3 regions of the Rhodococcus huquni genome follow, and region 2 is predicted to be linked to each of the others. Evidence: riboswitches for the same ligand, from Rfam matches in the RefSeq annotation. Region 2 holds a riboswitch; each other region holds the start of a gene.

Evidence for each region. A riboswitch is a leader RNA that binds a small molecule or an ion and turns the genes downstream of it on or off. The one in region 2 is predicted to bind thiamine pyrophosphate.
Region 1: linked by a shared signal. The riboswitch ahead of thiO (glycine oxidase ThiO) and the one ahead of ACZI8R_RS12510 (3-oxoacyl-ACP reductase) in region 2 are both predicted to bind thiamine pyrophosphate.
Region 3: linked by a shared signal. The riboswitch ahead of ACZI8R_RS14395 (TenA family protein) and the one ahead of ACZI8R_RS12510 (3-oxoacyl-ACP reductase) in region 2 are both predicted to bind thiamine pyrophosphate.

The regions. Positions count from the first base shown of each region.
Region 1 is NZ_JBUYWE010000003.1:485,179-495,134, reverse strand. It holds gene pta (phosphate acetyltransferase) at 1-999, shown strand, start outside; gene ACZI8R_RS08860 (acetate kinase) at 996-2,195, shown strand; gene ACZI8R_RS08855 (serine/threonine-protein kinase) at 2,209-4,560, opposite strand; gene ACZI8R_RS08850 (glutamate ABC transporter substrate-binding protein) at 4,563-5,567, opposite strand; gene ACZI8R_RS08845 (hypothetical protein) at 5,573-6,928, opposite strand; partial or broken gene ACZI8R_RS08840 (NUDIX hydrolase) at 7,080-7,547, shown strand; gene thiE (thiamine phosphate synthase) at 7,643-8,350, opposite strand; TPP riboswitch at 8,371-8,479, shown strand; gene thiO (glycine oxidase ThiO) at 8,477-9,553, shown strand; gene thiS (sulfur carrier protein ThiS) at 9,550-9,795, shown strand; gene thiG (thiazole synthase) at 9,788-9,956, shown strand, end outside.
Region 2 is NZ_JBUYWE010000005.1:273,948-283,903, reverse strand. It holds gene ACZI8R_RS12530 (ATP-dependent Clp protease ATP-binding subunit) at 1-332, opposite strand, end outside; gene ACZI8R_RS12525 (FAD-dependent monooxygenase) at 450-2,057, opposite strand; gene ACZI8R_RS12520 (CitMHS family transporter) at 2,131-3,519, opposite strand; gene ACZI8R_RS12515 (LLM class flavin-dependent oxidoreductase) at 3,652-4,935, opposite strand; gene ACZI8R_RS12510 (3-oxoacyl-ACP reductase) at 4,937-5,698, opposite strand; TPP riboswitch at 5,755-5,852, opposite strand; gene ACZI8R_RS12505 (LLM class F420-dependent oxidoreductase) at 5,874-6,854, opposite strand; gene ACZI8R_RS12500 (MarR family winged helix-turn-helix transcriptional regulator) at 6,940-7,374, shown strand; gene ACZI8R_RS12495 (organic hydroperoxide resistance protein) at 7,423-7,845, shown strand; gene ACZI8R_RS12490 (oxidoreductase) at 7,859-8,737, opposite strand; gene ACZI8R_RS12485 (alpha/beta hydrolase) at 8,777-9,742, opposite strand.
Region 3 is NZ_JBUYWE010000007.1:75,555-85,510, reverse strand. It holds gene ACZI8R_RS14410 (ABC transporter ATP-binding protein) at 1-222, opposite strand, end outside; gene ACZI8R_RS14405 (ABC transporter permease) at 219-1,010, opposite strand; gene ACZI8R_RS14400 (ABC transporter substrate-binding protein) at 1,040-2,005, opposite strand; gene ACZI8R_RS14395 (TenA family protein) at 2,062-2,778, opposite strand; TPP riboswitch at 2,772-2,867, opposite strand; gene ACZI8R_RS14390 (carboxylesterase/lipase family protein) at 2,970-4,535, shown strand; gene ACZI8R_RS14385 (MFS transporter) at 4,528-5,808, opposite strand; gene ACZI8R_RS14380 (glycoside hydrolase family 183 protein) at 5,889-7,085, opposite strand; gene ACZI8R_RS14375 (FAD-binding oxidoreductase) at 7,205-8,578, opposite strand; gene ACZI8R_RS14370 (hypothetical protein) at 9,085-9,414, shown strand; gene ACZI8R_RS14365 (Type 1 glutamine amidotransferase-like domain-containing protein) at 9,425-9,956, opposite strand, start outside.

The sequences.
Region 1 (9,956 bases), on a different contig from region 2:
TCCGTCGTGACGCCACAGATGTTCGAGTACCAGCTCATCGACAGGGCCCGCGACGAGCGCAAGCACATCGTCCTTCCCGAGGGCGGCGACGATCGAATTCTGCGGGCGGCGGGACGTCTGCTGCAGCGGCGCGTCGCCGATCTGACCCTGCTCGGGGACGAGGCGAGCGTGCGCCGGCGTGCGGCCGAACTCGGCGTCGACTTGTCGGACGCCCAAGTTCTCGATCCCCGCGAGTCCGAGTACGGGGATCAGTTCGCCGAGGAGTACGCCCGCCTGCGCAAGCACAAGGGGATGACGGTCGAGCGTGCCCGCGAGACGATGCTGGACATCTCGTACTTCGGAACCATGATGGTGCACTTGGGAATTGCAGACGGGATGGTGTCCGGCGCGGCGCACACCACCGCGCATACCATCAGGCCGTCCTTCGAGATCATCAAGACCAAGCCCGATGTGTCCACGGTGTCGAGCATCTTCCTGATGTGCCTTGCGGATCGCGTGCTTGCGTACGGGGACTGCGCGGTCGTTCCCGATCCGAGCGCCGAGCAACTGGCCGATATCGCGATCTCGTCGGCCGAGACGTCCTCCCAGTTCGGTGTCGAACCGCGTATCGCGATGCTGTCCTACTCGACGGGTGATTCCGGTACCGGTGCCGACGTCGACAAGGTGCGCAAGGCGACCGAGCTGGTACGTGAGCGTCGCTCGGATCTGTTGGTGGAGGGTCCGATTCAGTACGACGCCGCCGTGGAGCAGAGTGTGGCGGATCAGAAGATGCCCGGATCCGAAGTGGCCGGCAAGGCCACCGTGTTCGTGTTTCCCGATCTCAACACCGGAAACAACACGTACAAGGCAGTGCAGCGTAGTGCCGGGGCCGTCGCGGTCGGACCGGTTCTGCAGGGACTCGACAAGCCGGTAAACGACCTTTCACGAGGGGCGTTGGTCCAGGACATCGTGAACACCGTGGCCATCACCGCAATTCAGGCTCAGGGAGTGGAGAAGTGAGCGAAGCGACCGCAGGTTCCGTCCTCGTCATCAACTCGGGTTCGTCCTCGATCAAGTTCCAGTTGGTGCACCCCGAGGACGGACGCACACCGGCTTCCGGGTTGATCGAGAGAATCGGTGAGTCCGAGGGGCGGATCGTCTTCCATCACTCCGGTGGTGACATCGAACGCACATTGGAGATCCCCGACCATCGTGCGGGCTTGAAGATGCTGTCGGACATAGTCTCCGAGGTCGGTAGTTCGCTGCGCGACTCGGGCATCATCGCCGTCGGCCACCGCGTCGTGCACGGCGGCAAGGTGTTCTACGAGCCGACCCTGATCGACGACGACGTGGTACGGGAGATCGACAGGTTGTCGTCGTTGGCGCCGCTGCACAATCCGCCCAACGTGCTCGGGATCGAGGTGGCTCGAGAAGAGCTACCGGACGTTCCCCACGTGGGTGTGTTCGATACGGCGTTCTTCCACACTTTGCCTGCAGCCGCCGCCACGTACGCGATCGACCGCGAGGTTGCGAAAGAGCACGACATCCGGCGGTACGGGTTCCACGGCACGTCGCACGAGTACGTGTCGGGCAAGGCGGCGGCCTTTCTCGGCCGGGAGCCGTCCGAGCTGAAGCAGATCGTTCTCCACCTCGGCAACGGAGCCTCCGCCTCGGCCATCGACGGCGGCAATGCGATCGACACCTCGATGGGATTGACTCCCTTGGAGGGGCTGGTCATGGGCACGAGGTCGGGTGACATCGATCCCGGCATCGTGTTTCACCTACGGCGCAGCGCGGGTCTCCACGTCGACGAGATCGACGAGCTTCTCAACCGAAAGTCAGGTCTCCTCGGGCTTTCCGGAGTGAACGACTTTCGCGCCCTGCTGAAGCTCGTCGGCGAGGGTGACGAGGACGCGAAGGTGGCCTACGACGTGTACGTTCACCGGCTACGCCGCTACGTCGGTGCCTACCTGGTGGAGCTCGGTGGGGTGGATGTCATCACCTTCACCGGCGGAGTCGGTGAGAACAATGTGGACGTGCGCCGTGACAGTCTCGCGAATCTCGAGCGCCTGGGAATCGTCGTGGACGCCACGCGCAACGAATCAGGTGAGCGCGGTGAGCGTCGCATCTCTCCAGACGGCTCGGACGTCGAGGTTCTCGTGATTCCCACCAACGAAGAGCTGGCGATCGCCAGGGCAGCAGCGGAGTTCGTCTGAGGGCAGCTCTCGCTCAGAGCAAGCTCTTGGGCCGAATGGCGTTCGCGAGGTCGACGAGCGTGTAGCGGTGGGTACGTTCCGGCGCGCTACGAGCGAGCGCCCGCAGCCCGAACTCCGTTCCTTTGCGCAAGCCGCGCTCCGTGAACGGGACCCCCAGAATCGGTTCGCGCCATTGCGAAGAGGCATGACCGGAACGGACCCAGTCGAGTGCGGTGCCGAGAACCAGGGTGCGCATCTGCAGCGCTCGGCTCTCTTCGGCGGGAAGCGATTCGACCCGCTCGGCCGCCTCGCGCAGGGTCGGTTCGTCGATCTCGTCGATCGCACGGCCCGACAGGAGGGTGAGTACCCCGGTCATTCCCGCGACCGTGAAATGGCGCGAGGACGCGGGGACCTGATCCAGTGCGGCCAGGGCTTCCGTGCACTCGCCTCGTTCGGTGAGCATGCGCGCCAATCCGAATGCGGCACTGACGTTGTTGTGGTCGGTGTGCCACACGGTTCGGTAGTACCGTTCGGCGAAGTCTCGCCACTGCTGCGGATCAGGGCTTTCCCAGTGCTGCAGAATCAGTTCCGCGGTGGCCGCCATCGCGAGCTTGGGCGCGGTCTCGCCGGGCATGGCGGTGAGGACGGCTTCGAAATGGGTGAACGCGGCCTCGAACTCCTCCTCGAGGAGCATGGCCGATCCCGCGTACCAGTCGATTCGCCAATTGCCGCCGAGTTCGGACTCGAGATTCGTCAACAGTGCCGTCGCCTCGGCCGAGTCGCCCAGATCGAGATGCGCTTTCACCTCGGCCAGCCCCAACTCACGGGTGAACGACGTTCGCGCGTTGCCCACCACTCGCTCGATGCCGTTCTCTCGGGCGTGCCGAATCGCGTCGAGAGTCTGATGGGGTTGGCTGTGCACCGCTGCGGTGAGGAGTTGTGCGTTCGGATCCGACGTGTCGATGAGCGGAACGGGCAGCGCCTGCGCCACCGAACGAGCGGTCAGGTACTTGTCGCGGTCGACACCGTCGACGTACACGTCCGTCTGCTCGACCGCCTCATCGGTTCCGAACGACGTGCGTTGCCGGCTGAATACCGAGGACAGACCGGGGTGCTCGGTCCCGGTCTGCTCGGCGAGAATTTCCCGCAGTACACCGAGAAGTTGTCCGTCGAGTTCGTCGGCCGATTCGAACCGGCGCTTCGGGTCTTTGTCGGTGGCGCGCAACAGGAGACGATGGAAGAACTCGTGGCCGGCGAGGACAGGTTCGTCTTCCGCGTCGGGTAGACCGTCGCGAATGCGTCCCTTCTCGCTGGGCAGGTCCATCGTCAGCATTGCGAGCGTGCGTCCGACCGTGAAGATGTCCGAGGCCACCGTCGGTCCGGTCTCGACGATCTCGGGCGCCTGGTAGCCGGGGGTGCCGTAGAGGTAGCCGTAGTCGGCGATACCCGCCACCGCGCCGAGGTCGATCAGCTTCAGCGAGTCCTCGGTGAGCATGACGTTGTCCGGCTTCAGGTCGTTGTAGACCAGGCCGGTGGAGTGCAGATAGCTCAGTGCAGGAAGGATTTCCACGATGTAGGCGATGGCCTGCTCCACCGGAAGACGTTCCGGGCGCGGGTGCTGCGCCAGCACCTCCTTCAGGGACTTTCCGCCCACGTATTCCATGACGATGTAGCCGGTGGGCGTGCCGTCCGAGCGGGGATGCTCCACGAAGTTGTAGATCTTGACGATGCTCGGATGGGCAACCTCGGCGAGGAACTGGCGTTCGGCGACGGCGACGGCCTGCGCTTCGGCATCACCCGAATGCAGCAGTCCCTTCAGTACCACCCAGCGGTCGCTGACGTTGCGATCGATTGCCAGGTAGATCCACCCGAGACCGCCGTGTGCCAGGCAGCCCTGAACCTCGTACTGGCCGCCGACGAAGTCACCGGCGTCGAGAGCAGGGCGGAAATCGAAAGCCGCACCGCACTTCTCGCATACGCCGTTGTCGACAGCGGGTGCGGTTGCGCTGGTACGCCCGACCGGCCGGCTGCATTTCCAGCAGTACCGCTTGCCTTCGGCGACGGTGGGATCTTCCATGACTGCCGAAGCCGGGTCGGCAGTGGTGACCAGGGGGACCTCGACGAGTCCGCCACCGATACGGAGGCGACCGGACTTGGACATCGACGAGCGGACGGAGCGTCCCGTGCCGTTCGTCGACGTCGGTGCGGTCCGTTCGGACGGCGCGGTGGTGTCGGGGCGCTGCGTTGCCTGGGTGGCATCGCTCGGCTCCGGACGTTGCGTTGCCTGCGTGGACTCGGCCGGTGCAGGCCTCTGCGTTGCCTGGGTGGGCTCGACCGGATCGGGTCGCTGCGCGGCCTGGGTCGTCCGTTCGTCGTCTTCGGCCATGGTCAGTCCTCGTAGACAGCGGTTGGCGGGCTGGCGGGTCGGCCGAGGACCGAAAGCCAACGGTCGTACATCCGCGTCCACGTTCCGTCTCTACGGATGCGTTCGAGTGTCCCGTTGACGAAGCGCACCAGGTCGTCTCGGTCCTTGTTGATACCGACGCCGTACGGCTCCTGCCCGATGTTCTCGCCCACGATCTCGAGATACGGGTCCTGCGAGGCGAGGCCCGCGAGGATCGTGTCGTCCGTGCTCACGGCGTCCACCTGCCGTTGTTGCAGTACGACGAGACAGTCGGCCCACATGGGGACCGTGACGATGGTGGCCTCGGGTGCGAGATTCTGAAGCCGGGTCAGTGAGGTGGTGCCGCGGGCAACGCAGACTCGTTTGTCGGCGAGGTCGTCGATGCCTCTGATGCCCGAGCCCTTCACGACGAGAGTCCGTTGGTGGGCTTCGAGGTACTGCGTCGAGAACGCGACGCGTTCGCGTCGTTCACACGTGATGGTCATGGTCTTCACCACCACGTCCACCGTGGAATCCTGCAGTGCCTTCTCACGATTGGCCGAGGTGAGTATGCGGATGTCGAGGCGATCCGGATCGCCGAAGAGGTCACGCGAGATCTCGTGGGCGATGTCGACGTCGAATCCTGCGACCGTTCCGGTTGCCGGGTTACGGAAGCTCATCAGATTGCTGCCCGTGTCCAGCCCGACGACGAGTCGCCCACGCGCTCGGATCTCCTCGACGTTCGGCATGTCCGCGGCGTCTGCAGGAAGCGGCCGAAGACTTGCGGTCGGGTCTTCGCAGTCCTCTTCGGCCGGCATCGGTTCGTCCGGGCGAGGAGCGGTGCTGGCGCCGTTCGGGAGCGGCGGGTCGGTGTACGAGAGATCCGGCGTTTCGATGTGAACGGCATCGGGGTTTCCACACCCCACGGTCAGGAGGGCGATGGCCGTGATGGCGGTGAACGCGGCCCGCCACGACGGCCGTCTGGCCCCGCGTCTTTCCGTCCTGTTTATTCGGGTCACTGGTACTCCCGCAGACGTGGCCACAAGCCGATGATGATTCCACCGAAAGCGATGACCGCCAGAACCAACGCGCCGGGGGACAGGGCAGTGAGAACGTCCGATCCCGAAGCCAGTCTTGATCGGAGTTCGTGACGGGCTTCGACGATTCCGTCCGTGAGAGCCTCGTCCACCACGGCGAACTGGGCGGCCGACTTGTCCGGACCCGCGCCGACGGTGATGTCTGCAGCGGTCTCGAAGTCGCCCTCTGCGAAAGCTGCGTTCATGCGTTGGTGGGACTGTGCCCACGACGTGCGCGCAGACATCGCGCGCTCCGCATCGTCCGCGCTCACCCCCAGATCGGCGTCGACGTAATTCTCGAGGGTGGTCGTGAGCCGCTGCGCCTTCTCGCCGTACACGTCGTCGTAGTTGCCGTCGGAGTCGCGGCGCACGAGTTTCAAGGTCTCTTCTGCGCGCGCCTGCTGGGCGAGGATGCGGGCGGTCGTCAACTCGTGCAGGGGCTCGGCTCCGTCACTGAGGGCGCGCCGCACGTCCATCGAGGACAGCAGTCCGGCGGCGAGCAACCACACCAGTAGAAGGCCGACTGCGACCGAAGCGGAGATCAGTCCGAGATTGAAGGTTCGGCGCGTTCGCCGGGCGACGAGCACCTGCCCGATGACGAGACCGATCAGCGCCACGATCAGCAGCACGATCGCCGTCCACGGCGGCTGCGAGAAGTCCCGTTGAGTATCGGCGACGTTCGCCTCCTGCCGGGCGTGCAGGTCCTGTGCCATCGGCAGCAGTCCGGTCTGCATCAGCGTGGAGGCTTCCGTCAGGTAGGCGGCCCCCACGGGGTGCCCGGTGCGGTTGTTTGCTCGCGCCGTTTCGACGAGACCGGTGTACACGGTGAAGTCGCTCGAGATGGAGGCGAGCAGGCGTCGGCTGTCCGCGTCGTCGTCCGCGAGGCCGGCGGCCGCGTACACGAGCTGAGCGGAGGCGACACCCACCGATTGGGTGTACCGGTCGCGGACGTCTGCCGGCTCGATTCCACCGGAGATGAACGCCGTGGTCGCGGCGGCATCCGCGACCGAAAGCGCGCCATAGAGATCCTGCGCCGAATTCGCCAGCGGTTCCGTCTCGGCGAGCGAGGTCTCGAGGGTGGACTGCCTGTTCTCGACGGAGGTGGCGGTGACGACGCCGGCTGCGAGCGTGAGCAGAACGAGCACGGTGCCGAGCGCGGTGAGCCGTGCGGGTGTGGAGGACAGAAAGGCACGGAGTTCGCGTCGACGAAGCGAAGTGGGGTCGCCTGGCTCGTCGTCTGTGGACACGGCTTCGTTGCCGTGCGGCTCGATCGACGGTGCCTCACGCAGAACCATGGGCGCACCCCCTCTCGTTCGGCCGCCTCACTGGGAGCATATAAGCAGGAATCGTCGGAACTCGCGATCCTGTGTCCTCTGGCGAGATCGCCGAGGTCCGCTAGGGTGTGGGCACTGCTGAGAGATGCGCGAAGTCGGACAGGGGAAGTCGATGCGTGGTGACGGTGACGGTTGGGCGACGGGCCCGGACGGCAGTCGTCACTGGGGCAAGCACGGCGCCGCGGGACTGCTGCTGCGGGCCCCCGCCGAGGACGGTTCCCTGACGGTGCTTTTGCAACACCGCGCGGTGTGGAGCCATCAGGGCGGCACGTGGGCGCTGCCCGGCGGTGCTCGAGACAGCCACGAGACCACGACTCACGCCGCCGTACGCGAGGCAGAAGAAGAGACCGGAATCGTGGGCGACGGCATCACGGTGCGCGACGAGATCGTCACCATGCGAGTCGACGGCGGCTGGAGCTACACCACCGTGATCGCCGACGCCGTGCGTCAACTCGACACCGTTCCCAACCGGGAGAGCACGGAGCTCCGGTGGGTTCGCGAAGACGAGGTCACGTCGCTGCCGCTGCACCCCGGATTCGAGGCCGCGTGGCCGCAACTACGAGAGATGATGCTGCGCATTCCGCCTGTGTCGGGCGTCGATCACTGACCTACCCGGGACGAACGCGACGCCCGTCCAGTCAGATCGGACGAATGTTCCATTCGTTCGGCAGCGGCTCACAAACCGGCGTTGTTCCGCAGTTTTTCGCTGAGAGACCGCGCTGCCGCCTGCGGGTCGGCGGCTGCGGTGATGGCGCGGACCACCACGATTCGATCGGCACCGGCCTCGAGTACCTCCGGTAGGCGCTCCTCGTCGATGCCGCCGATCGCGAACCACGGGCGCGTGGGCTGTGCGTCCGCAGTGGAGCGAACCAGGTCGACACCGGCGGCACTGCGGCCCGGCTTGGTGGGCGTGGCCCACAGCGGGCCGGTGCAGAAGTAGTCGACGCCGTCCTCGATGGCGGCGAGGCTCGCCTGCGCGCGGTTGTGTGTGGAGCGCCCGATCAACACGTCCGGTCCGACGACGTCCCGCGCATACGGCACAGGCAGATCGCCCTGACCGAGATGCAGGATGTCGGCGTCGGCGGCCCGCGCCATGTCGGCTCGATCGTTCACCGCGACGAGCGCGCCGTGCCTGCGGGCCGCGGTGGCGAGTACGGACACCGCGATCAGTTCGTCCTTCGCGTCCATGGGCCCGAACTCGCGTTCGCCTGCAGAGCCCTTGTCGCGAAGTTGGATGATGTCGACGCCACCCGCGAGCGCGGCCTCCGCGAACTGGGCCAGGTCGCCCTTCTCGCGTCGCGCATCTGTGCACAGGTACAACCGGGAAGCGGCGAGCCGGGTGCGGCGGTTCATGTCGTTGCGGTGTGGGCGGGTCACAGCCATGACGGTAACCTTTGGGGAGTAACAGTTACCACGGGAGTCCCAGGATCGCGGGGCTGAGAGGGGCCACGCCGGCCCGACCGTCAGACCTGACCCGGATCATGCCGGCGCAGGAAGTGAGGTGGATCGATGGCCAGGTCGTTGGCCGTAGTGGGTGGCGGTGTCATAGGACTCGCCATCGCGTGGCGAGCTGCTCAGCGTGGCTGGTCCGTCCGTGTCCACGACAGTGCGAGCGGTTCGGGTGCCTCGTGGGTCGCGGGCGGGATGCTCGCCCCACTCTCCGAGGGGTGGCCCGGCGAGGAGAGGGTGCTCGCGCTCGGCGCGGCATCTCTCGATCGGTGGCCGGATTTCGGTAAAGAACTCGAGGTGGGCGCCGACGTCTCGCTGTTCACGTCGACCAGTTCGCTCACGGTGGCTCTCGATTCGGCCGATGCCGGCGATCTCCGCACCATCGCGGAATGGGTCGGTGGACAGGGCCACGACATGGAAATTGTCGACCGAACGAGAATCCGTGAGCTCGAACCGATGCTCGGCCCCAAGGTGCGACTCGGGCTGCTCGCGCATTCGGAACTCGCGGTCGACAACCGTTTGTTGCTCCGCGCGCTTCGGGAGAATGCCCGCAGCGCCGGCGTCGAATTCGTGCCGGAGAACGTACGTGATCTTCGGGATCTCGACGCGGATCAGGTGGTCCTCGCCTCCGGGCTGGCGTCACCGACGCTCTGGCCGTCGCTGCCGATACGCGCCGTGAAGGGCGAGATCCTTCGATTGGGGTCACGTCCCGGCGTGACACCCGCTCCGGGACGTACCATTCGTGGCACCGTCCACGGCCGTCCGGCGTACCTGGTCCCGCGGGCGGACGGCATCGTCCTGGGAGCGACCCAGTACGAATCCGGCGAGGACACACAGGTCACGGTGAGTGGAGTTCGTAACTTGATCGCGGATGCGGAGACGCTGATGCCTGCCATCGGCGAGTACGAGCTGAAGGAAGCGGCGGCCGGTCTACGACCGATGACGCCGGACAACTTGCCACTGATCGGTCGGTTGTCCGATCGTGTTGTGGTGGCAGCAGGGCACGGACGCAACGGCATCCTGCTGACACCGGTCACCGCAGATGCTGCGGTGGCACTGTTGGACGGGGAGGCGCTCGTGGAGGCGGCAGGCGCGAATCCCGAACGATTCGGCGAACGTAATGAGGTGTGGGGATGAGTGAACAGCAGAGTGTGGGACGCGTCGGAGGGATGACGATTCCCATCGGTATCAGCGTCAACGGCACGGACCACGACCTGGCCGAGCCGATCACACTCCTCCAACTGCTCGAACGACTGGACCTGCCCACCAAGGGCGTGGCCGTCGCCGTCAACGGTGAGGTCTTCTCGAGGGCTCGCTGGGCGGAGACCGTGGGGCGTGGCTGGGAGATCGAAGTGCTCACGGCGGTCCAGGGTGGCTGATCCAGGCAAGCTCACCATCGCGGATCGAGTATTCGATTCGCGTCTCGTCATGGGCACGGGCGGCGCGGCGAACCTCGCGGTACTCGAAGAGGCACTCGTCGCGTCCGGGACCGAGCTGACCACCGTCGCGATGCGCCGAGTCGATGCTGCGGGCCGCACCG
Region 2 (9,956 bases):
TCGAGCAGAGCGGTCTTGAGCGCGCTGCTCAGTGTGGGTGCTGCGAACCCGCCCAGCGTGGACGCTGCCGACCCGGACGAATCGCGCCCCTGCGGGAGACGAAGCTCGACTGCGTCGGCAACGGCCGACGTGTCGGCACCCGCACGCTCCATGAGCGACTGGACGGGCTCCTGTTCCGCCATCACGCGCAATACGTGCAGAGCATCGAGGTCGGAGTCGCCGCGGCCGGCCGCAAAACGTGCTGCTGCCCCCATGACTTCCTGGGTTGCTCGGCTCATGAGCCGACTGATGTCGATACGACCGGGACCCTCGGGCCCGAAGAATGCTGGCATTCCGACGCCTCCTCCTGAAGGTTGAGCGTTACTGACTCAACTAACGTGCCAGGGTAGCGATCAATTCCCGGGAGGCGAGAAATCTGCTCGATACGGCCGAATACGGTCGTACTTCACTCAGCGAAAGGTGGCGCTCAGGTATTCCGACAGTGCGGCCGAATCGGGTTCATCGCCGCGAAAGCCCAGGTAGCCGTCCGGTCGCACCACGTACATCGACGCTTCGGTGACCCCGTAACCGGCAGCGAACTCACCTGCTGTGTCTCGTATCACAGGGAGGATCGTGCTCGCCGTACCCACCTCGGGCGCCACGACCAAGCACGCGGAAAGACGCCCGTGCGCGAGGTCCCGAGCAGTCGCGGCGACCTTCTCGAGGCGCTCGATCGCCTGCCCGTCGAGCGCACCTGCATACAGGAGGAGCGTATGACCGACCCGGTCCAGCAACGAGAACAACCGCAACGGAAACGCGACGCCCTCCCGTGTGAGACCACGGACGTCCGGAGCGCGTGATCCAGGGCCGACCGAATGCGCTTCTCCCCCCACGATCGGGCTCTGCGAGTAGTCGATGAGCAGTTGCGCCTCACGCAGCATTATCTGGCGAGGGTCGGACTCCCCCGCGCCTATGCCCTCGCGCGCACTACGAACAGTTCGGCCGACCACCTCTTCACCCACCGGACGACGCTCGGCGTCATAAGTGCCGAGGAGTGAACGCGATCCGTCACCGGCGAGGGTCAACGCGATCTTCCACGCGAGATTGTGCGCGTCCTGGATACCCGTGTTCATGCCTTGCGCACCCGTCGGAGGGTGAATGTGCGCCGCGTCGCCCGCCACGAACACTCGGCCCAGACCATAGGAATCGACGATCCGGTGGCTGATCTTGAACACGGAGGACCAGCGAAGGTTCGACGCCGTCGTCGGTTCGGGTGACAACCGATCGAGCGCCGCTTGAATGTGGTGCAGTTCCGGCGCACGCCCGCCCTCGAATCCGTGTTCCACCCCGTCGGCGGAATCAGAACCTTGGGTGGCGAGATCGTCGGGAACCAGCATCGACATTCGATATCTGCCCCGGCCGGGTAACGGGATACACACCAGGAGATCGTCCGTCTCCCCGTCGCTGACGTGCATCGACCGAATGCCGTAGCCGCGCGGCTGGTTCCAGTCGACCACCACGTCACCGAGCATGTACTGCTCGGCGAACGCCGCACCCTCGAACGTGAGTCCCAGCCCCTTGCGAACGACACTGTGCGCGCCGTCGCAGCCCAGGAGGTACTGCGTACGAGTGGATTCCGTACCCTCGGGCCCGTCGAGAGTGACGGCGACGGCGTCGTCTTCCTCGGTGAACGACGTCAGCCGCACTCCCCGTTCGACGTGTGTTCCGAGTGCGGCCAGATGTTCGGTGAGTATCCGCTCGGTCTCGTACTGGGGCAGTCCGACGAATCCGAACGGAATCTCCGCGGGCAATTCGAGCTCGAAACGGGCCACCTCGGATCCGTTCACGTAGACGATCTGGCCGCGGATCGGCACGACCGCATCGAGGATCCGCCCGAGAACACCCATGCCTTCGAACACTTCGAGCGTTCGCGGCTGGATTCCCACAGCTTTCGCGTACTGCGGCGGCTCGTCGAGAGCGTCCACGATCCGGCAGGAGACACCGTGCCTGCGCAATTCGATCGCGGCGGTGAGACCCACCGGACCGGATCCGACAACCAACACCTCGGGACTGGGCACTGCGCACCACCTGGCAGCTCGGGACCGTTCATCCCAGTATGCGCGCGCAGTGCCTCCCCACGGCTGCGATTGGTCAGAAGGGAATCTGCCCCACCAGGACGCCGGTGACCAGCATCGACAGCGACACCAGAGCCGCGCGCCACAGCACCTTCCGGTGATGGTCCGCGAGCGAGACACCGGCGAGAGTGACCAGAAGCAGGATTGCCGGAACCAACGGGCTCTGCATGTGGAACGTCTGCCCCGTGATCGAGGCGCGGGCCATCTCCGCCGGCCCGATGCCGTACGTCGAGGCCGTCTCCGCGAGCACCGGCATGATCCCGAAGTAGAAGGCGTCGTTGCTCATGAAGAAGGTGAACGGCAGGCTCAGGACGCCGACGATCACCGCGAGATGCGGGCCCATCGAGGGCGGGATGACTTCGAGCAGCCACTGCGCCATCGCCTCGACCATGCCGGTGCCCTGGAAGACGCCGGTGAGAACCGCGGCGGCGAACACCATTGCGACCACCGAGACGATGCTCGAAGAATGCCGAGTGATGGCTTCCTGCTGCTCCTGAACCCTCGGGAAGTTGGCGACGAGCGCAATCGACGCGGCAACCATGAACAGGACCGGGATGGGCAGCACGTCCATGACGAGCACGATCAGCAGCACGGCGGTGAGTGCGCCGTTGAACCACAGGAGTTTCGGACGCAACGTCGAGCGGTCGGGATCCAGACCGTTCACGAAATCGCTGTCGCCGCCGCTCGCGGGCTTGGGCGGCTCACCCGTACCGCCGCCACCGGAGGAACCACCGACACGACTTCCGCCGCCGCCCGCCCTTGCCAGCAGCGGCTGCGAGCTCAGAACCAACTTCCCCACCCGACGACGCTCGACGATGCCGAGGTGCACGGAGAAGAGCATCACGACAACGAGACCGACGACAAGGGACGGCACCATCGGGACGAACACGTCCGAGGGCGAAATATCCAGCGCCGCAGCAGCACGCACGGTGGGTCCACCCCAGGGGATGATGTTCATGGCCCCGTTCGATAGCCCTGCCACCACGGTGAGCACGACCGGGCTCACACCCAGCTTCAGGTAGAGAGGCAGCAGCGCGGAGGTGACGATGATGAAGGTGGTGGATCCGTCACCGTCCAGCGACACCACCATCGCCAGCACCGCGGTGCCCACGACCAGTCGCATCGGGTCGTCGCGCACGATTCGCAGAATCAACTTCACGAGCGGGTCGAACAGCCCGACATCGATCATGATCCCGAAGAAGATGATCGCGAAGAACAACAGAGCCGCTGTCGGCGCGAGCGCCTTCATGCCATCGGTGATCATGTCGCCGATTCCGAGGCCCGCGCCGGCAGCGATGCCGAAAGCAACCGGGACGGCGATCAAGCCGACGACGGGCGTGGCCCGCTTCGCCATGATCAGATACATGAACACGGCGACCATCAGAAAGCCGAGCACCACCAACATTTACAACTCCTCGTCCGACCGGTCGTGAACCACGAATGTGACCGCGGTTACACACAGCGTCAGCGAGGCACCGCTGCGAAGTCACTCTTACGGACGTAGTGGAGGTTGTGTTCTTTGTGTCAGGCGGTCGGCCTAGGTGCTCAGATGCTCCCGCAGGGTGGCCGTCTCGTAGGAACGGCGGAACAATCCGCGCTGCTGGAGCACCGGTATCACCTGGTCGACGAAATCGTCGAGTCCATGTGGATACAGCGGTGGCATCAGGTTGAATCCGTCGGCGCCGCCGCTGCGGAACCACTCCTCGATGTCGTCGGCGATAGACTCGGGTGTGCCGATCATCGTGGCGTGCCCGCCGCCGGCAGCGAGGGTGCCGAGCAGTTCCCGAACCGTCGGCGAGTCCTTCTCGATGATCCGCAGGATGGTGTCGTATCGACCGTGCGGGCCGGTGAATTCCGACAGCGGCGGCAAGGTCGGCACGGGTGCATCGAGCTCCCACTCGGAACAGTCCTGCTGAACGAATGTCGAAAGCTGCCGCAGAGACTGCTCCACCGGCAGCAGGGCATCCAGTTCCGCCTTCTTGCGGCGCGCCTCTTCCATCGTGGATCCGACGTAGGTCACGAGTCCCGGCATGATCGTCACGGCCTCGGCGTCGCGCCCCTCCCGCCGAACGCGGGCCTTCACATCGGAGTAGTACGCACGGGCCGACGCCATGTCGTATGCCACCGCGTAGATGCCCTCGGCGCGCTTGGCAGCCAGCGCCCGGCCCTGCTCAGAAGAGCCGGCCTGGAACAGCACAGGTGACCCCTGCGGTGAGGGCGGGACGTTGAGCGGCCCGTCGACCAGAAAGTTCTTCCCCCGATGGTCGACGCGATGAACCTTGTCCGGATCGGCGAAGAGTCCACCACGATCCAACACCACGGCGTCGGAATCCCACGAATCCCACAGCGCCAGAGCAACATCGACGAACTCTTCGGCCCGCTCGTAGCGCTCGTCGTGGGCCGGCATCGTCTCGAGTCCATGATTGCGCGCCTCGGCGTCGAACATAGACGTCACGACGTTCCACCCCACCCGGCCCCCACTGATGTGGTCGAGGGAGGCCAACATACGGGCTGCGTGAAACGGCGTGTAGAACGTGCTGGACACCGTGGTCACCAGGCCGACCCTGTCGGTCGCACGCGCCATCGCCGACAGCGCCGTGATCGGTTCGAGGAACCACATTCCCCCACCTGCCGGATCGCGAACGGAGTGTCCGTCGGCGAAGAACACCGCGTCCAGGCAACCACGTTCGGCGGTGCGCGCCAGCTCCTCGTAGTAGGCGATGTCCGTCAGGCGTTCCACCTCCGATTCCGGGTGCCGCCACGCTGCGCCGTGATGGCCGCATCCGAACAGAAACGCATTGAAGTGCAGTTGCCTCGGCATGTCAGTCCTTCACCAAGCCGCCGTCGACGACGAGGTTCTGGCCCGTGACCGATCGCGCCCACGGCGAGGCGAAGAACAGCACCGCGTCCGCGAACTCTTCCGGCGTCGTCACCCGCTGCAACGGTGTGCCGGCGGCGATGAGGTCGAAGACCTCCTCCGGTGTCGCCGCACTCGCGTCGGTCGTGCGCAGCAATCCACCCGAGACCATGTTGACCGTGATGTTGTCCGGTCCCAGGTCAGCTGCCAGCGTGCGGGTGAGCGACAACGCAGCCGCCTTTCCTGCGGTGTAGTCGTGGTACGGCACCACCGGATTCTGGAAGAGATTGGTGCCCACGTTCACGATGCGGCCGAACCCGGCGGCGCGCATCCCCGCGAGCGCCGCCTGTGTGGTGTTCAGGGTGGACTTCACGCTTCCCCGTAGTTGCGTGTCGAACGCTTCCCACCCGATGGTGTCCGCCTTCGCCCGCGCGTCCCCGTCGAACGAGAAGTCGACCAGCGCATTGTTGACCACGGTCGTGACCGGACCGCCGAAATGCTGCTCGGCCGAACGGAACATCTCGGCCACCTGCTCGGGCTCCGTGACATCTGCCCGAATCGACACGGCACGATCTCCCAGTTCCGTAGCCAAGGCCTCGGCCGCATCCTGGCTGCGGCGGTAGTTGACCACCACCTTGGCGCCTTCGCGCGCGAAAGCGCGGGCCACGGCCGAACCCAGCCCTCGTCCGGCACCGGTCACCACGACTGTCTGTGCATCGATCTGCATCTCTGCCCTTCTGTTCGGTCAGCGAAACGAGACCGCAGAAGTGACACGCGTACGACGACGCACCACCGCGACATCCCTTCGCTGGTATCAACCAGATCAGGTTCGACGGGTGTGCTCTCAGCCGCCCGAACGGACGGCACCCCGTGTCACTTCCAGACAGTATGCACCACAGGGGCTACGCAACCAGGGGCTTGACCGTACGGCCGGCCAATTCGACGATTCCCGGCTCGTGTCCGTTGACGACGAGGTTCAGGACGATGCCGTCGATTCCCTTGTCCAGCACTCGCGACTGCAACTGTTCGGCCACTTCGTCGGGCGCACCGCAGAACTGGCGTTCGGTTGCGGCGGTTCGCTCCTCCTCGGAGACGGCTGACAAATCGACGCCCTGACGAAGGAGGTAGTCGTGCTGCAGTTGCCGTGCCCGATCACCGTCCTCGTCGATGATGACGAAGGCCAGGTAGCTGGTCTCGAGGGTGGATCGATCGCGGTTCGCCTCGGAACACCGAGCGTCGAGTGCATCCAGCTTTCGGGTCAGCTCACTGGAGTTGCAGATGATGTTGAGGTGATCGGCGAAGCGTGCGGCGAGGGCGAACGTCTTCTTCTCACCGCCACCACCGAGCATGATCGGCAGATCGTCGCGAATACGGGGTTCGTTGATTGCGTTCTCGACGTGATACCACTTGCCGTCGAACGTCGGCCGCTCCCCGTGCAGCATCGGCGCAATGATCTGCAGCGCCTCGTCGAGCCGTTCGAAACGGTCGGTGAAAGTGCCGAATTCGTATCCGAACTGCTGATGTTCGAGCTCGTACCACCCGGCGCCGATACCGAGAATCGCTCGGCCGCCGCTTGCGACGTCCAGCGTGGACACCGTCTTGGCCAGCATCGGAGGATTGCGGTACGTGTTTCCGGTGACCAGCGCGGACAGCTGGATCTTCTCGGTCGCCGTAGCGAGTGCACCGAGGGCCGTGTAGGCCTCGAGCATCGGCTCTTCCGGAGCACCGAGGCCGGGGAGCTGATAGAAGTGGTCCATCACGAAAGCCGTGTCGAAACCGGCGGATTCGGCTTCACGCGCCTGCGCGATCACCGTCGGAAAAAGGTCCGCGACAGAGTTGGAGTAACTGAAGTTCGGCATTTGGTATCCAAGGCGAATAGTCACTTCCTCGACGGTACTCCGCAGATCACAGCCACGCCGCGCGAACTTTTCATTGTGCACAATTGAATTGTGCGCTACCTTGATACTCGTGAGCAACGACCTCGAACTCGACCGGCAGGTGTGCTTCGCTCTCTACTCGGCGTCGCGGGCCACCACGGCCACCTACCGGACGATGCTCGATCGCCTCGGGCTCACCTATCCGCAGTACCTCGTCCTACTCGTTCTCTGGGAGCAGGACGGCATCGGGGTCCGGGAAATCGGCGACCGTCTTGCCCTCGACAGCGGCACCCTGTCGCCGCTGCTCAAGAGACTCGAATCTCTCGAGCTGATCGAACGCAGACGTCGCGTCGACGACGAACGTCGTGTCCACATCCATCTCACGAAAGCCGGGTCGGAACTTCGTGAGCACGCCACGGACATTCCGGCCGCAATTGCCGACGCCACCGGGCTGACCACGATCGAATTGTCTGCTCTGCGTGACGTATTGAATCGCCTCACCACATCGCTGCGCGCCCCGCACTGATGTACCACCCACTGATCGCCACCGCCCCAACGGAAAGAGACAACCACCATGCACGTTCTCTACACCGCCGAAGCCCTCTCGACCGGAGAAGGCCGTAACGGCCACACCCGCACCAGCGACGGCAGGATCGACCTCGATCTTGCGATGCCCACCGAGATGGGCGGTAGCGGCGAGGGTGCCAACCCCGAGCAATTATTTGCCGCCGGCTACGCCGCGTGCTTCCATTCCGCCCTGCAGGCGGTCGCTCGCCAGGACAAGACGGACGTCAGCGATTCTTCGGTGGGTGCCCGCGTCGGTATCGGTTCCATCAGCGGTGGCGGCTTCGGACTGACCGTCACCCTCGAGGTGTCACTTCCGCATCTGTCCCACGACGAGGCCGTCGCACTCACGGAGAAGGCTCACCAGGTGTGCCCGTACTCCAACGCGACGCGGGGCAACATCGACGTCGACCTCGAAGTCACCGACGACTGAGCCACTTTCTCGCTCAAGCGAACTGGTAGGTAACTCCGGTGAGCTCCTCCGACAGGTCCCACAGGGTCGAAGCCATCGACTCGTCTCGGGACTTGGCGTTGGAGCTCACCTGCTTGGGGTAGCCCCGCTGCTCGAAGAGACCGTCCGGCCCGTAGTAGGCGCCGCCGACCGCCTTCGGGTGCGTCGCGGCGTACAGCATCGGCAACGCGCCCATTTCGGCCGACTGCGCGAGAAGTCCACCACCGAGCTTCATGAGCTGATCCTGAATCGACTCGGTGCGCCCTTGCAGGTTCGTGGATGCGTAACCGGGGTGCGCCGCCACTGCCCGAAGACTCGATCGAGCAGCCGCCAATCGCCGCTGCAACTCGTAGGTGAACAAGAGATTGGCGAGTTTCGACTGCCCGTAGGCCGGCCACCGGTGGTACTTGCGGTGTTCGTAGTTCGGATCCTTCGGATCGATCGCCCCCATTTGATGGAGCGCACTCGACATCGTCGCCACCCGATCGGTGACCTTGCCCAGCAGCAGCCCGGTCAGGGCGAAGTGTCCGAGGTGGTTGGTACCGAACTGCATCTCGAATCCGTCGACGGTACGGCGAAACGGAAGCGCCATGACGCCGGCATTGTTGACGAGCACATCCACCGAATCGATGCCTGCGGCGAACTCCCGCACCGAAGCCAGATTCGCGAGATCCAGTTCACGGACCTCTGCGTTCGGTCCGATCGCAGATGCCACCACCCGACCTTTGTCCACATTGCGGCAGGCGAGCACGACGTGTGCTCCGGAAGCTCCCAAGGCGCGTGCCTCGACCTCGCCGAGGCCGCTGTTGGCCCCCGTCACGACGAAGGTTCGCCCCTGCTGGTCCTCGATGTCCCGTGCAGTCCACTTGGTCATGCCGAAAGCCTACGGACGTCGGCACCTATGTGGGAAGGATCAGGCGCCGATCGAGCCCTTCATCATCGGGAGCATCGCCCACAGCTGGTCCTGCCAGTAGGCCCACTTGTGGGTACCGACTGCCGGGAAGTCGAAGTGAGCAGGGATGCCGAGGGTCGCCAACCGCACTTCGAATGCGCGATTCTGTGCGAGCGCCAGCGCTTCGAGTCCCATGCCGGTACCGGTGTTGAACACGTCGATCGCGCTCTGTGGGTTGTCGTGCGGACCGGGAAGACCGCTTCCGGCCGAGATCCACATCGGTAGCCCGCGCAGATTGGGTGCCAACACGAAGGGATCGTGACGCAGCCACGCCGGATCCCAGGGCGGTCCCCACATGGCGTCGGAGTTGAAGCGGCCGGCATCGAGCATCGCCACCCGGATCGCCTCACGCATTCCCGGGGCGGACAGGTTCAGGTAGCCGGACATCGCTCCTGCGAACGCGAACTGGTCACGGTGATATGCGGCGAGGGTCAGCGCGGCATTGCCGCCCATCGACAGACCCACCACGGCGTTCTGGTTCCGACTGATCCCGTAGACGTTCGCCAGGAAGTCGGGGAGGTTCTGAGTGAGGAACGACTCCCACTTGTACGTGTAGGGCTGATTGGTGAAGTTGTTGGGCGCATACCAATCGGCGTAGAAGCTGGACTGGCCACCGACGGGCTCCACGACGTTGACGCCGTGATCCGACAGCCATGCGGCGTTGGTCTCGTGCTCCCAGCCGCTGACGTCGTCGGTCGCACGCAGGCCGTCGAGCAGGTAGACGGCCTTGTTGCTGCCGTTGTTGGCGAGCCAGATCCGCACCTTGATCTGTCCGACGCCACCAGGCGCGGCAACCCAGTGCTCACGAAGGCGGTCGTAGGGGTGAGCCGATGCGGTGCCACCACCCACGAGAACGAACGCCAGCGGTAGCACCACGACGGCGATCATCACGTGCGCGATTATTCGTAGGCGGCGTCGCACCGACATACCTAGGACCTTGCCCATTTCTGCCTCCGCTTCCACCCCGACGAACATCGTTACTGCTGCACAGTATTACTTGGATGCAACAAACTCCTGTCCAGTCCGCCGAATCGTTATGCAACTCCAGTTCGGTCGATATTCCAGCTGACCACGAATTCGTCCCCGTCGACGGGCGATCGACGAAACTCGCCCGCCAGGATGCGCAGTCGAGGCGCACAGG
Region 3 (9,956 bases), on a different contig from region 2:
GACGGCCTCACTGCCGATCTCGATGGTGCCTCCGTCCGGGGAATCCAAGCCGGCAAGGACGTTGAACAGCGTGCTCTTCCCGCACCCGGACGGTCCGATGATCGACACGAACTCACCCGGCGACGCTGTGAACGAGACGTCGGTCAGCACTGGCCGTGACCCCGAACGTGTCGAGTAGGCCTTCGTCAGGTCGGATACCTGCACGCGCGCACTGTCACTCACTTCCGGCTCCTCTCGTCCCGCGCCCACGGCGCGACCACGCGTTCGAGAGCGAAGGTCAGAAGATAGAGAGTGACGCTGATGACGGCTGTCACGAGGACTGCGGCGAGCACCAGATCGGTGCGGAAGGAGTTCTTCTGCATCGCCATGTAGATACCGAGTCCTTCTGTGGCACCGACGTACTCGGCGAAGACGGCACCCACGACGGCATAGGTGATTCCGATCCGAAGGGCGGTGAAGAAACGGGGGATGGCGGACGGCATTCGCACGTAACGAAACTCCTGCCAACGTGAGGCCCCCATGCTTCGGAGGAGCGCCCCCGCCTCACGATCGGCTGCCGCGAATCCCTCGATCAGGCCGATGGTCATGGGGAAGAAGGTCGCCAAGGCGATCACGAGGATCTTGGGTAGGAGCCCGAATCCGAACCAGATGATCATGAGGGGAGCGATGGCGATGATCGGCAGCGTCTGTGAAATGACGAAGAGAGGCAACAGAGCCCGGCGCAGCCACGGCGAGAAGTCGGCGGTCACCGCGAACGCCCAGGCGCACACCAATGAGACCGCAAACCCGAGCAGCGTCACCTCGAGAGTCGCGGAGGCGTGTACCGCCAGGTTGTCCCGATCCGACCAGCCCTGTTCGAGCACGCGCACCGGTGAGGGCAGCACCTGCGGGCGAATTCCGGAGATCGTGACGTACGCCTGCCACAGGGCTACGAGAGCGAGGCCTGCGACCAACGCGGGCAGGACCGCTCGAACCGGCCACGATCCCGGTTCGAGCGGAGCGTCGTCCATTTCCGTCGTGCGCGTGGTGACTACCGACATCAGGATGCGGGCAGGTAGTCGTTGGTGAAGTACGTGGACCAGTCGGGCTCGGCGTCGAGGGGTGAGCCGTCGGGTCCGGTCAGAAGCCCGTGATCGAACAGGAACTTCGAATATCCGGTCCACTTCTCGAGGGTTTGGGGACCCACTTTTCCGGCCTCGTCACGCATGTAGTCGGACGACAACATGCGTTGACTCTCGTAGACCAGGTCTTCGTCCGTGAACGCGCCCGGATTGGCTGTGATCAGGTCTTTCGCCGCCGCGTCCGGGTGATCGGCCGCGAACTGGTAGCCGCGTTGCAGCGCAGCCACGAACTTGTGGGCCTGTTCGGGATGCGCGTCGAGCCACGGCCGGTTCGCTTCGATGATCAGCGCATATGCATCGGGGAAGCCGTAGTCGGTGTAGTCGAAATACCTCATCGGAGTGCCGCGGTGCTCGGCTTCGACGCCTTCCCAGGCGAAGAACGACACCGTGAAGTCGGCTTCACCCGAGTACACGGCCTCGTACGCGGAGGTGCCGAGCGTGACCGTCTCGAACTCGCCTTTGCCGCCGTCGTTTCTGATGATCTGCCGTAACGTCTCGGCGGCGTCGGCGTCGCCGAACCCCGCGAACACCTTCCCGTCGAGATCGCGCGGGCGGGTGATGTCCGGACGGTCGGCCTTCACCGCGATGCCGGTTGCCCAGTGCTGCAGCGGCGCCATGACGGAGACCGTTTGCGCGCCTGCTGCTTTCGAGAAGGTGGACGAACTCTGGAAGCCGACCCCGAACTCGGCATTTCCCGAGTCGACGAGGGTATCCGGCGAGGTGCTGTTGTACGGCAGTACTTGCACGTCGAGGCCCGCGTCGGCGAAATAGCCCTCTTGCAGGGCGACGTACAGCCCGGTGTGGTTGGTGTTGGGGGTCCAGTCGAGGGCGAAGCGGACGGTGTTCGGCGACTGCTCCGTACCGCAGCCGGCAAGGGCGCCCATCGCAGCGACGGCGACCAGTGCAACAGCGGCAATTCGACGGATCGTCGATGCGGCCCTCACGACGCGGGCCAGGACTGGGGGTGGAGCGGCGCGTCCCAGAACATCAGTTCGTACCGGGCAGCGACCACGAAAGCCTCGAGCATGGCGCCGCGCACCTCATCGGTAGCCGCAGCGGCGGCATCGTCGACCAGTTCACGGGCTTTGGCGACCTCGAGGTGAAACTCCTCTGCGTCGTACGTCGTGACCCACCGCGCGTACGGATGAGAAGGATCGGCCGCGAGTACGTCGTGCGCACGGGCCGCAAGTCGTCGGCCGACGTCGGCGTAGATCCAGAAGCAGGGTAAAGCTGCCGCAGCTGCGACCGCGTAAGGCTCGGTGGCCGCGGTGGCAGTCAGGTAGGAGGTGTACGCGAGGCACGCCGGTGTGGGCTGTGGTTCCACATCGGACTCCGGCAGTGTTCCGCTGGTCAGTAGCTCTCGGTGCAGTGCGGCCTCGACGGTGGCGGACTCCACGGCGGCGCCGGCCCAGAATCCGGTCGCTTCGGGAGTCGGCGCATGGGCGGCAACGAGAGCAAGCGTCTTCGCGTACTGGGTCAGGTACAGGAAATCCTGTTCGATATAGGTGCGGAACACCTCGAGCGGCAGCGTGCCGTCACCGAGACGCCGCAGAAATTCGAGATCGTCGATCCCGGCGCGGACCACTTTCGCCGCATCCCAGAGACGATCGGTGAAACGGGGCGACCCCGCCACCTCCGTATGGACAGACGTATTCACAGCTTCGACATCCCTTCGTCAGCATTACCTGAGCAGGTTCCCGGGTGTGATCTCAGCCCCGCATGTGCGGAGCACCCCGTGTCAGAACGAGGAGACCATAGCAGCCGGCGGCTCGCCAGCGCTCCTGCGAGCCCGAGAGTTGGTAGGTTGGCGAGAAGATTCCTGTACGCCTCGCGTTAGGAGATTCGCACGTGAAGGCAGGCTCGTCGGACGTCACTCATGTGGTGCGCACCCGGGACGGAGACGTTCGCGGCTACGCGGAGCACGCCGCCGAGGGTGCTGTATATGCGTGGAAGGGCATCCCATACGCTGCCGCACCCGTCGGCAGACTGCGTTTCCGGGCGCCGGTTCGCCCGGAGCCGTGGGACGGAGTGCGGGACGGGCGTGAGTTCGGTCCGATGGCGCCACAGGGCCCGAGTACCGCCGTCCCGATCGACGAGGATCTGAAGTACGACGAGGACTGTCTGTCCCTCAACGTGTGGGCTCCCCGGCCGGACGGCAGGAAGCGTCCCGTGATGGTGTGGATCCACGGCGGCGCCTATTGCCTCGGGTCGTCCGCGCAAGCGATCTACGACGGCCGATCGCTCGCCGAACACGGTGATGTCGTGGTCGTGACCATCAACTACCGGGTCGGCGCTCTTGGATTCCTCGATCTGTCGTCGTTCTCGACCGAGGAGGACACCTTCGAGACCAATTGCGGTCTCCGCGACCAGTTGGCAGCGCTCGAGTGGGTTCGCGAGTGCATCGCCGACTTCGGTGGCGATCCAGAGAACGTCACGGCGTTCGGAGAGTCCTCCGGCGCTGGATCTCTGACCACCCTCATGACGTGCCCGAGCGCCGAGGGGCTCTTTCATCGGGTGATCGCGCAGAGTCCACCCGCGACGTCCGTGTACGGCAGTGAACGCGCTGCTACTGTCGCAAAGCGATTTCTCGACATCATCGACCTGACGTCCGACCGCGCGAAAGAGCTCCGAGAACTGCCGATCGAGGAGATCGTGGCGGCGGGGGACACCCTGGTGGACGAGGTCCCGAGCAAGATCCCCGGGACGTTGGCAATGGCACCGGTGGTGGACCGTGACTTTCTGCCGAAGTATCCGGTCGCAGCGTTTCAGAAGGGCCTCTCGCACCGGATACCGTTGATCATCGGGTCGAACAAGGACGAGGCATCGATCTTCAAGTTCATGAAATCGCCGTTGCTGCCGGTGAGTGCCGACGCGGTTCAGGAGATGCTGCGCGCCATCGCCGCCGATCACCCGGAGCTGTCGGCCTCGCGTATCGCCGACATCCTGTCCGCGTACCCCGACCGGGCGAAACCGAGTGGAGCGTTGGCGATGTCGCGCGACGCCGCGTTCCGGATGCCGGCGCTGTGGGTAGCCGACGCCCACAGCCGGCACTCACCGACGTGGATGTATCGCTTCGACCATGCGACACCGATGCTGAAAGCTGCGCGGGTGGGTGCAGGCCACGCAACCGAATTGCCGTACGTGTTCGGCAACTTCGGGACGTTGAACGTCGACCCCACCTTCTGGATCGGTGGACGCAAGACGGCACTCGGGGTGTCCGGGCGCATGCAACGGCGATGGCTCGCCTTCGCCGCACACGAAGTCCCTGCCGCGCTCGACGGGTCGAAACACTGGCCACCCTATGACGAGACGATGCGAAACACGCTGTTGATCGACACCGTGGACACCGTGGTCGAAGATCCGGACGACGTGTTGCGTGCAGCGTGGGGCGATGAGGTGATGGGCTTCAGCTGACGGCTTCGGGATCCGTCAGGTCGTGTTGCCTACCCGGTCGATCGGGCTCCGGGTCGAGTCCACGAAGACTGGTGAACCCGAGGCACGCGATGCCGAGCACTACGACGGGCACCGCCAATGCGAAGAACGTCGGTTGGACGCCGAGACGGTCGAGCATCGGTCCGGCGAAGACGAAGCCGAGTGGCCCGGCCGCGTATGCCGTGGACGTCATGACGCCGACGACTCTGCCACGCATGTGCTCCGGGCTGCGAGTCTGCATGGCGTAGTTGACGATCGGTCCCACCGGCCCGAATACGAAGCCCTGCACGGCTGCGAGCAGGAGTATCACCCACAGTGGTGGAAGGAACGCCATGGCGACCATCGCGGCGCCGAGGATGACGGCGGCGGTGACGAGCACCTTCCGCCGCGAAAGATACGGAGCGGCAGGGCCGTAGGCCAGGGCGCCCGCGACACCACCGATGCTGAGTGCCATCAGGACCGAACCGAGCTGGGCAGGTTGACCCAGATCAGTGAAGTAGACCGGGAAGACGACGCTTTCGACCGGCATGTACAGGGCGACCATGACCATGTCGACGAGTGCCAACGTCCGCAACAATCTGTCGTTCCAGACGAACCGGAGGCCTTCGAGGGTGCCGTGCCACATCGACCGGGGACGGTTCTCCGCAGCCGGTCTGCCCGCGTGCTCGAGGCGAATGAAGGAGACCGCCACGATGGACAGAAGGAACAAGACCGCGGTGGCCCAGAGGGCGTTCGCCGCACCCACGGTGGCGATGAGGACACCACCCACGCCGGGGCCGATCAGATAGGCGACGTTGTAGTTCGCTTCGTACACACTGTTGGTGCGATCGAGGGTCCACTTCGCCGCGCGGGTGGCGGCTGGCAGCATCGATTCGCGGGCCGAGATTCCCGCGGGGTCGAAGAAGGATCCGAGAGCCGCGAGTAGCGCGATCGTCGTCACGGTGAGGCCCGAGGTTGCGGCCACGACCGGGATCGTCGCCACCGAAACGGCGGACAGGATGTCCGACACCATCGAGGTTCGCCGTCGGCCGAACAGATCGACGAACGTTCCCGAGAACAGGCTGGAGAGGAGCAGTGGCAGCGTCGTCGCACCGGCGACGATCGCGGCGTCGGATGCGCGCCCGGTGAGTTCGAGGACGAGCCATGGCAGGGCCACGATCACGATGCCGTTGCCGGTGGCGGAGAAAAGTGTCGCCAGGTTGAGCAACGACAACGGGCCGCGGCGTCTGACCGTGTCCGTGGTGGTCACGGCGATTCCTCCCGGTCGGTGGGATGAAATCGACGCTAGCAGCGGAAACCGGGTCGGCGCGACGGATTATTTCCGCGCAGGATCACTTACAGCGTGGTGCGCATCAACATCACGTTGTAGTCGGACCACGTGGTGGCGAGGAAGTAGAGATCCTGTCCGTTCGACCACGGATGCATGTACGCGCCGTAGACCTCGGGAACCTCTTGACTGCTCACCAGGACGCGCGGCTCACTCCAGCCGCCCTCGAGCTTGTCGGAGGTACGCATGACGATGGAGTTGCCCGCGTCGGTGTACATGGAGACGAACTTGCCGAGGTACTCGTTGTACTGCACCGACAACTCGCTCACCGGCCCGGGAATGACCGGGGTGGCGGCGCGTGGGTCGTGCTTGACCCACTTGTCGCCGCTCCAGTATTCGTACTTCGCGAGGTTGGTGATGTCGGCTTCGGGCACCCGGGAGAGGCGCGCATCTCCGTTGCGGCCGGACGGAGTTCCGAACGCGTAGACGAATCCGTCGTGCTTGATGTACGAACCCATCTGGAAGTTCTCGTTGCCGGTCCCCGGAAGGTTGGGGCGCGCGGTGAGCGGATCGACGTGCCAGTTCTCACCGTTGTCGTTCGACACCGCGATACCGGAAGTGTTGGTCTCCCACTCGCCGGGATGCCCCCAGTCGCGGACCGACATGTAGTTGATGTACTGCGTGGCGCCCGGCCCCGAACCGACCGAGATACCGGTGGTGGGGATGACGGTCTTTTCGACGCCGGCCTGTTTGAGGCTGGGAATGATCTCTTTGGAATGGCCCGGGCGATCGACGGGCGAGTTGTCGATGTTCATGCCGTCGGACAGATTGCCGTCGCCGCTGCGGAGGAGGATGTTGCTGCGCCAGTCGCCGACGAGTCCGCACAACGGGTTGGGGCTGAGTCCCACCGTGTCACCGAAGGCCGTGAGAATCTCGCCGTTTCCGTTGTCCCACATGATTCCCAGGTCGGTGCCCAGCACGCTGAATCGGCCGAGAGTGTCATTGGGGCTTCGGAGTCCGGTGATATGAGAAACCGCTGTGGTGGTGCCTCGCAGCTCCGGGAGGCGACCGTCGCCGCCGTTCAGCCAGGGGATCGGATTCGGTCCGCCCGCAACGCTGCCGTTCGTGACACTGCCGGCACTGCTACCGCCACCGCCCATGCAATCCTGCGCACTTGCGACGGGAGCTGTGAGGACGGAGAACGAACAGGTCGATGCGACCAGGACCGGAAGGGTGAGAAGGGTGATGCCACGAAACCTTTTCACGAGCGGAACCTCTGCTGTAGCGGTGTACGGATTCGCGTCAGGGTACCAACGGTTGGCCACCGAAGTCCGAAGAAGAGGTAACGATCGTTGATCGGCGCGTCACGTGCGTACAGCGGGCCTCAGAGAACTGCGCCGGGATTGAGGATTCCGAGCGGGTCGAGGGCGGTCTTGATCCGCTGCGTCAATTCCATGACGTCCGGGCCGACCTGATCCGGCAGCCAAGCCTTTTTCAGGCGGCCCACACCGTGCTCACCGGTGATGGTTCCACCGAGCCCGATTGCGAGGTCCATGATCTCGCCGAACGCCAGGTGCGCCCGCTCTGCCATGTCGGAGTCCTCGGGGTCGAACACGATCAACGGGTGCGTGTTGCCGTCGCCGGCGTGCGCGATGACGGCAACCATGACCTCGCGGCGGGCCGAGATCTCTGCAATACCGTCCACCAGCGCGGGCAACTTCGGAATCGGAACGCCGACGTCTTCGAGAAGGAGGCTGCCCAGACGTTCCACGGCCGGGATTGCCGCACGCCGGGCCGCTGCGAACGCTTCGCCTTCCTCCTGGTCGTCGGTGGTGAACACTTCGTCCGCACCGTTTTCGGTGCACGCCGCAGAGATCTGGGCGATCTCGTGCGCGGCGACGTCCCCCGGTGCGTCCGAGCGGACGATGAGCATCGCCTCGGCGTCCCGGTCGAGCCCCATTCGCATGGCGTCCTCGACCGCACCGATGGACACGCGGTCCATGAACTCGAGCATCGAAGGTCGGAGCGTGCGTGTGATGGCCAGGACCGCATCGGCGGCGGATTGCACGGAGGAGAACGACGCAACCAGGGTGCATGACGGCGCCTGCTCCGGAATCAGACGCAGAGTCGCCTCCGTGACCACGCCCAGGGTGCCCTCGCTGCCCACGAACAGTTTGGTCAGCGACAGTCCCGCCACGTCTTTGAGACGCGGGCCGCCGAGGCGGACTGCGGTGCCGTCGGCGAGAACGACCCGAAGGGCGAGTACGTAGTCGGTGGTGACGCCGTACTTGACGCAGCACAGGCCACCCGCATTGGTGGCCACGTTGCCGCCGATAGAGCACATCTCGAACGACGACGGGTCGGGCGGATACCACAGGCCGTGTTCGGCGGCAGCCTTCTTGACCTCGACGTTCAACAGTCCGGGTTCGACCACCGCCACCCGCGTGACAGGGTCGATCTCGATGGTGCGCATGAGTTCGGTGCTCAGCACGATGCAGCCGGCGACTGAGGTCGCGCCGCCACTGAGCCCGGAACCGGCTCCGCGGGGGACGACCGGCACCCGATTTTCGGTTGCCCACCCCATCACCGTTCGAACATCCTCGGTGTTTCGGGCACGAACCACGGCGGCGGGTAGCACCGCAGCCGGGTCGCGGGCCCAGTCCTGCCGGTACGACTCCATGATGTCCGGATCGGTCGTCAGTGCCCCGTCGGACAGCGCCTGGCGAAGGGTCGAGAAGTGGTCGGATTGGTCCGTCATCGGCTGCTCCCGAGGTGGTCCGTGTGGGACGCCTCACAGTACAGAGTGGGTCGAGAAGGTGACTTCTGGTCGAATGTCCAGTTGTCGTAGGCGTTGAAAACCTCACTGAAATGTGCTGTCACCAGCAAAATCGACCAAATCAGAACGACCGTTCGGTTTCGGTACGGAGTCTTCTCGATCAGCGTCTCAGATGCTGGGATTTTGCCGAACTTTTTTTCGGCGCACGCGGAGGCGGCCGGGAGTGTCGGCTGTTCGGCCTATACGTGCTGGTGAAGGCGGTGAATTGGGGCCGGCCACAAGGTGAATTCAGGTGTAACGGGAGTCACAATCGCAACTCTGTTACCTGATCGTTTCGGCGGCGCAATTCAAATTGACTCTTCTACCGGTTAGCGTCTCAATCGTCGAACAGAGGCGAGGCGTTACACCGATTTCGAAATTCTCTCGAAGTGTGAGGGGAGTCACCTCGAAGCCCGGTGTTGCGTACCAACCACGGAAGGACCGCACTGATGATTGCTACGACCGGTGATGCCCACAGCTACGTGTCGGCGATGTTCTCGGATGAATTCGTTGACGGCGGCGTCGACTACGACGTGATCGAGCAGATTCATCGTGGTGACTTCGACGAGTGGTTGTTCGCAGTTGCCGGTTCGGGCCTCTTCACCAACTCCGAGGTCGCCACCATGGAACGTGAGTGGCAGCACAGCCCCAAGGCATTCCTCGACGCACTTCTCGCCGAGGCGGACGAGATCACCCGCAAGCGTTGCAACGTCACGTGGGCGGCACTCGATCGTGTCGCGCCCATCGCCGAGCCGGCCCCGGTCGCAGTCTTCGGCTGATCTACTCGAACTACCGTCCGCTGGAGTCGACGACGATCGCCTCGTCGTCCGTCAGGGTTCGGTATGCGAATCCCGCGGCGCGTAGGTCGCTGATCGTGCGATCTGCCTCCGCTTGGCCACCGAGCGCGGCGGTACCTTCCCCTGCATCGTTCTCGCGGCCCGTGCTTCGGTCGGGGAAGTGCGGAACGATAGCGAAATCGACGAAACCCAGTCCATCCCACAATGGTTCGACATCGCACGTGGGACGGACCTCGGCCGGATCGTCACTCGAATCCAGCCCCACCAGCGTAGGCGTCACTACGCAGGCCCCAGCGCTGTATCCGGCGTAGATGAGTGAACCTTCGCGAACTCGGCGCCCGATCACGGTGTCAGCGCCGCTACGAGCCATCTGCGCACGCAGTACGAAGGTGTTGCCCCCGCGAACCCATACGGCGTCGAACGGCGCCAATCGCGCGGCAAGCCCGTCCGGATCTGCGATGTGATCCCGCAGGTCGACTTCCTGTGCCACGTACCCCATTCGCCGAAGCGGCGTGACGTCACTG